Regions from separate parts of the Rothia sp. 110740021-2 genome, predicted to be linked through region 2. Evidence: riboswitches for the same ligand, from Rfam matches in the RefSeq annotation. Region 2 holds a riboswitch; the other holds the start of a gene.
The links. Region 2 has a riboswitch for S-adenosylmethionine ahead of ACUXHH_RS07515 (methylenetetrahydrofolate reductase). Riboswitches for the same ligand answer to the same signal wherever they lie in the genome.
Positions count from the first base shown of each region.

Region 1: it holds a riboswitch for S-adenosylmethionine, as region 2 does, so the genes downstream of both, ACUXHH_RS06470 (bifunctional o-acetylhomoserine/o-acetylserine sulfhydrylase) here and ACUXHH_RS07515 (methylenetetrahydrofolate reductase) in region 2, are expected to answer to the same signal.

Region 1 is NZ_JBSZFE010000002.1:113,272-116,476, forward strand. It holds gene metX (homoserine O-acetyltransferase MetX) at 1-466, opposite strand, end outside; gene ACUXHH_RS06470 (bifunctional o-acetylhomoserine/o-acetylserine sulfhydrylase) at 657-2,003, opposite strand; SAM riboswitch class IV at 2,107-2,219, opposite strand; gene ACUXHH_RS06475 (ABC transporter ATP-binding protein) at 2,576-3,205, shown strand, end outside.
Region 2 is NZ_JBSZFE010000003.1:55,995-59,199, reverse strand. It holds gene ACUXHH_RS07520 (ABC transporter ATP-binding protein) at 1-1,125, opposite strand, end outside; SAM riboswitch class I at 1,471-1,587, shown strand; gene ACUXHH_RS07515 (methylenetetrahydrofolate reductase) at 1,705-2,610, shown strand; gene metE (5-methyltetrahydropteroyltriglutamate--homocysteine S-methyltransferase) at 2,773-3,205, shown strand, end outside.

The sequences.
Region 1 (3,205 bases), on a different contig from region 2:
AACCCCAGTATTCACCGGCACCCGGGTAACCTTCGGGAATGATGCTTGCCGGTCCAGTCGACCCATAGCAACCACCCAGAATATTGGGGGCAATCACAAAATAACGGTTAGTGTCTACGACCGAGCCGGGCCCCACGATGCCTTCCCACCAGCCATCCGATTCAATAGCCCGAATCAGCGGGGCGGGCATGTCGGGGGTGGGTACGCCCCGAGAGACATGCGTATCGCCAGTGAGTGCATGCAAAATCAGGATGGCATTGTCGCCAGCCTCATTGAGCGTACCCCAGGTTTCGTAGCCGATAGTGACCTGCGGAAGAATCACGCCGGATACGAGCTCCAAATCGCCGATGTTCAGCTGACGCAGATAGCCTTGTGCTTCGGGGTGTTCGCGCTGGGTACCTGCCACGGGGATGGGCGCGGTAACAGGCTGGGTGGTACCGGACTGGTTAGTGCTCTGGGTAGTCATGGGGGTCCCTTCACTGGGTTTGGCCGGCAAGGTAGTGCCGGGTGTGAGCGGGGTACTCGTCTGTGGGTAGAAGGAGCAACGGGTGGGGCGGCATCAGCGCCGCGCAGTGACAAAACGCTCCGTAACGGGGAATCCGCAGGTGGACCGAAAAGCCGTAGCTTACCGGTCCACCTGCGGATTACATCACCGTTTAGGAGAGGGTGTCAAAGCCCAGCTGCAGGTCGGCGAGAATATCATCAATGTTCTCAATGCCTACTGCCAGGCGCACAAAGTTCGGGTACACGCCGATCTTCTCCAGCTCCTCAGCGGAAAGCTGGGAGTGGGTGGTGGAGGCGGGGTGAATTACGAGCGAGCGCACGTCACCGATGTTCGCCACATTGGAGTGCAGCTTCAGGGCATCTACGAAGTCGCGGGTCTGCTCCAGGGTTGCGTCTTTGAGGGTGAAGCCGAGAACCGCGCCGGGGCCCTTGGGCAGGTACTTCTGTGCACGCTCGTACCAGGGGGAGGATTCCACGCCAGCCCAGATGACCTTCTCGACCTGCGGGTTTGCTTCGAGCCAGTGGGCAACCTTGGTAGCGTTTTCAATGTGGCGTTCGATGCGCAGAGAGAGAGTTTCCAGACCGATACCGATGTTGAAGGCGTTGGTCGGGGAGATGGCGGCACCGGTGTCGCGCAGCAGGGAGACGCGCGCCTTCAGGATGTAGGAGAGGTTCGCGCCGAATGCGGAGTCCTTGCCCAGGTCGCGTGCGTAGACCAGGCCGTGGTAGCCGGGGGCGGGCTGGTTGAACTTGGGGAACTTCTCGGGGTCTGCACCGTAGTCGAAGTTACCGGAATCAACGATTACGCCGCCGATGGAGGTTCCGTGGCCACCCAGGTACTTGGTTGCGGAGTGGACGACCACGTCCGCGCCATGTTCGATGGGGCGCAGCAGGTAGGGGGTGGGTACGGTGTTGTCCACAATCAGGGGTACACCGTTTTCGTGCGCAATTGCAGCAATAGGCTCAATGTCGAGCACGTCGTTACGGGGGTTAGGCACGGACTCGCCGTAGAAGAGCTTGGTGTTGGGGCGGACTGCGGCGCGCCATGCGTCCAGGTCGTCCGGGTCCTCAACGAAGGTGGTTTCGATACCGAGGTCGGCGAGGGTGTACTTGAGCAGATTGTAGGTGCCGCCGTATACGGAGGGCGATGCAACTACGTGGTCGCCTGCACCGGCAATGTTCAGGATTGCGTAGGTGATAGCTGCCTGACCGGATGCCAGCAGTAGCGCGCCAACGCCGCCTTCCAGGGAAGCGATACGGTTTTCAATTGCTTCCTGGGTGGGGTTGTTGAGGCGAGTGTAAATGGGGCCCAGCTCGGCGAGGGCGAAACGGTTCGCTGCCTGCTCGGCGCTTTCAAAGACGAAAGAGGTGGTCTGGTAGATGGGTAGTGCCCGAGCTCCCGTTGCGGCATCCGGCGCCTGACCTGCGTGAATCTGGCGGGTTTCGAACTTCCAACCGGCGGGGTTGGCGGGAGTCGGGACGGTAGTGTTGTTGCTCATGCGTGGCTCCTAATGGGGATTCTTAGGGGGCCGCATGCCGACGGTACAGGAATCGTCGTCGAATAATCCTGTCACGATTGATGTACCGTTTTCGGTCACATCGGTCCCGCGCTTGCGTCACGCTCTTGCGTGCCGCCCGGTCTTCACCCAGGGCACCCCACCGCGGAGGAGGGTTGCCGGCCAGCTAGCTGGGGCTTATCGCTGGCGCTCTTGACCTGTTATTTAGAGTGTCATAGGGCACGGGGTGGGGTCAAGGGTTTTGTGGGTGTGCGGTACTTTAAGACATTTCATTGCAAAGATGACGTTTTTTAACGTCTGTCACCAAAAATCGCCTGCAACAAAACGTGAGTGACGATGCCGGGACAGTCAGAGGGCGAGGTAATTAGAATGCGGAGGTGAACACCCACTATTTGCGTAGTAACCTCCATCACTTTTATCTGTGCTTTTCGGTACACTGAAATGACACATACACTCACGCAGGGTACAACTCGCTACGGCTCGCTAAGCCGCTTATCCTGCTCAACATCCCTCCGGTATAGGAGCCAGAGGGTCATACCCGAAGGTTACCTACCATGTCTCTTGTTCTTGACGCCACGCAACTCAGCCGAGTCTTTGGCAAAGGTAAAAATACCTTTACCGCCGTCGACCGGGTGTCACTTCGCGTCAGTTCCGGGGAAATTCACGCCCTCCTCGGCCCCAACGGTGCGGGCAAAACGACGACCGTGCAGATGTGCTCGACTCTGCTCACCCCCACCGGCGGTAGCCTCACCGTGAACGGTATTGACGCTATCGCCCACCCGCAACGGGCGCGCCGTCACGTGGGCCTCGCGCTGGGCGGGGAGAACGGCTTCTACCCGCGCGCCAGTGCCCGCGATAATCTGCTGTTCTTTGCCGATGTTACGGGGGTTTCCGGGCGGGCCCGAGGGCACGAGGTTGAGCATGCCCTAGCCCGTGTGGAACTCACCGATGCGGCAACGCGGCCTGTCCAGGAGTTTTCCCGCGGCATGAAGCAGCGCCTACATATTGCCCGTGCACTGCTCGGCTCCCCCGCTCTGCTCCTGCTGGATGAGCCGACCAACGGGCTCGACCCCGATATCGCCCTAACCGTACGAACCCTTATCCGTTCTCTCGCGGAAGACGGCGCCGCCATTCTGCTCACAAGCCACCTGCTGGGCGAAATCGAGGACCTGGCGCACACCATC
Region 2 (3,205 bases):
GGCACCAACTACTGCAATCATTTGATTATTCATCAGCTCAAGATTAATATCTTTAAGCGCAAAAGACGACGCGCCCTCATACTGAACGGATACATCTTTGCATATAATTTTTGAAATATTTTCATGGTTAGGGTTAGAAGTTTTCATCTCAGAAGCATGGTCGTAAGTATCAGAGTCGCATACCCTTCGGAATTGCTGAACAGATAATGCTCCATTAATAATCTGACCAAATGAATATCCCACCTCTTGGGTCGCGTCAACACAGGCAATGATTCCAATCAGCGATCCGGCCACATACGATATATCGGCACCTGAATCCACAAGGAAGTACAGGGACGCAAAGAGTAAGACAGAGCAGAGTAGCCCTGCAACTATGGAGACAATTCCTCTAACACTTTCAAGGCTCAATTCCCTACCGGCCGCCCGGCGTCGCCAGGACGCTACGCGTTGCGAGAAAAATCGGGAAGCTCTCATGAGGTGAAGCTCTTGGGCTCGGCTCTGAGCCATCAGGTTGTCTAGATAGTAGTTCTCTGCCCGATAATCCTCGTACATTAGGGTGTATATAGCGTAATCACGTTTAGCGAGAATCACCATTGCAGTGGCTAGGGGCAATGAACACAGTGCCGCAAAAATTGCTGCCACAATGCTGACGTTCGCAATATTAAGACAGAGAAGTAACACCATTGCGAAGGCACTCACCAGTGTCATAACTGACATGGTGTGAACCTGCAATTCCTGTTTCGATATTGCCTCTCTAGCAGCACGTATATCTTCCTGTGATTTTGTGCTACCTATATCAGATAACGGAAATGTAGATAACCTGGTATTTAACATGCGGTGGACCCGATAGTTCATCTTTGATTTGAGGATGCGCATGTTACTTATGACCCAGCGTTGAGCAATAATATTAATTCCGACAACAAGGGCAAGAGCAACAATATAAATCCAGGCCGCGCCACCATTTGAACCGCTCAAAGCTGACACCGTATTACCAATCAGCAAGGATTGGCTCAGGGGAATGCAGGCAATGACGGCTAGCGACAGGGCGGCGCTCACCAGGGTTGTGGGACAGGTTTTCCAGGCTAGGCGGAAGGACCAGAGTATAGAGGAAAATAGATTTTTCATTCTCACCACGCTCACAAAGTCATATTGAACTCATCTTTGAGATCTGAAAATCCTCGATGAGCGGACATCGAAACACTACCCGTGCTTCATTAGTTACTCTACTCTTCAATGAAATTTAAAACACACATATTCGCGCGTGTCCAAGAATATTAAGCAGATATATCTGTGATATTTTCAGGCATCCAGGGTCAGCCGACAGCTCTACCCGCAACGCCCCCAGCACCCTTCGTCATAGTCAGTCATATTAAGTTCATATTTCTCCCCAATGTCATGTCCAGAAATATTAGGACATCAACCGCCGCATCCCTTGCATCCCCTCGGAGGCGGTGGGTAGAGTGAAAGCGTTATCTATCAAGAGCGACCGAGAGATCTGGCTCGTCGACGTCGCAGCAACCTCGCCAGTATCCCCCACCGTCACGGTGCAGGGTACGGACAAGGTGCTCCCGCCAGAACCGATAGAGAAGAATACCCTTCGGCACCCCTTGATGATGTGCACCCGCAAACCGGTACAGCGCATCCTGCAGAAGAATTCACGTACCCTCCCGGTGCGTATCTATCGGGTGAACACGAAGGAAGGTTATGACGACAGTTCACCCGGCTCTTTCTTTTGAGCTGTTCCCACCCCGCTCACACGCAAGCTGCGAGTCGCTACTCCACACCATTGCCGAGCTTGAGGGCACCAACCCCGACTACGTGTCGGTCACCTACGCCGGTGACGCGAAGCGCCGCCAGAAGACCCTCGCGCTGCTCGACCACCTGGTGCATGAAACCTCCCTCACCCCGCTGGCTCACCTGATTTGCGCAGGCCATTCGGTGCACGAGCTGGAGCGTGCAGTCCGCCTGATTCTGGGTCTGGGTGTGCGCGGTTTCCTGGCTCTTCGCGGTGATATTCAGGAAGGTCAGGTTTCTGAACTTCCTTTCGCCCGCTACCTGGTGGAGCTCATTCGCCGCGTGGAGCGTGAAGATTTCGCCCACCTGGCAGCTGGCAAGGTGTCGATTGGTGTAGCGGCGTACCCGCAGAAGCACCCCGAGTCCGCATCCCTGCTGCAGGATATTGAGATTCTGCTGTCGAAGCAGCGTGCCGGCGCGGACTTCGCTATCACTCAGGTGTTCTTCGAGGATGAACGCTACAGCGCCCTGGTCGATTCGGCGCACCTGGCGGGCGTGGATATTCCGATTATTCCGGGCATCATGCCGGTAACCTCGCTGAAGCGCCTACAGAACCTCTGCCAGATGGCGGGCATACCGGTTCCGGCAGATCTTGCGTACCGCCTTGAGACGGCAACCAGTAGCGCTGAGCTGCACCGCATCGGCGTGGAGTACGCGCTGAACCAGTGCCGCACCGTGATGGACGCGGGCGCACCGGGTCTGCACTTCTTCACCTTCAACGAGCATGCGGCGGTTCTGGACGTTCTGGATCAGCTGGATTTGCCGCGGTACAGTAACCGTTTCTCTCAGTCGCTGAGCGAACTGGAATACGCCTAAAAACCCCGCTTTAACCCATAACGCTCCTTGTCGGATGCGTTTCCACTTTCTCCCCCACAAATATTCCGGGAGTTGTTGAGTTCTCCGTTTCACCACCCACTGCCGGGTGGCGAAACACCGGAGCTGACTCCCATATCTATCCCCAGTAAAGGAATAACTATTATGTCGAACACCGCATTCCCCACCGCAACCATTGTTGGCTACCCCCGCGTGGGCCGCTTCCGTGAACTGAAGAAGGCTCAGGAGGCTTTCTGGAAGGGCAAGGCTACCCTGCAGGAGCTGCAGGACACCGCTGCTGACGTACAGCGCACCTACTTCGAGCGCGTAACCGCCGCCGGTCTGAAGGCTGATAACTACTCGATTCCGGCGACCTTCTCCTACTACGACCAGGTGCTTGATGTGGTTCGCCTGTTCACCCTGGTTCCCGAGCGTCTGGCTGAGGCTAAGGACGCACGCGGTCTGCTGGATCTGCCCGGCTACTTCGCACTGGCGCGCGGTACCGAGACCCTGCCCCCGCTGGAGATGACTAAGTGGTTCGACACCAACTACCACTACCTGGTGCCTGAGATTGGTGCCGGTACCGAGATTAAGCTGA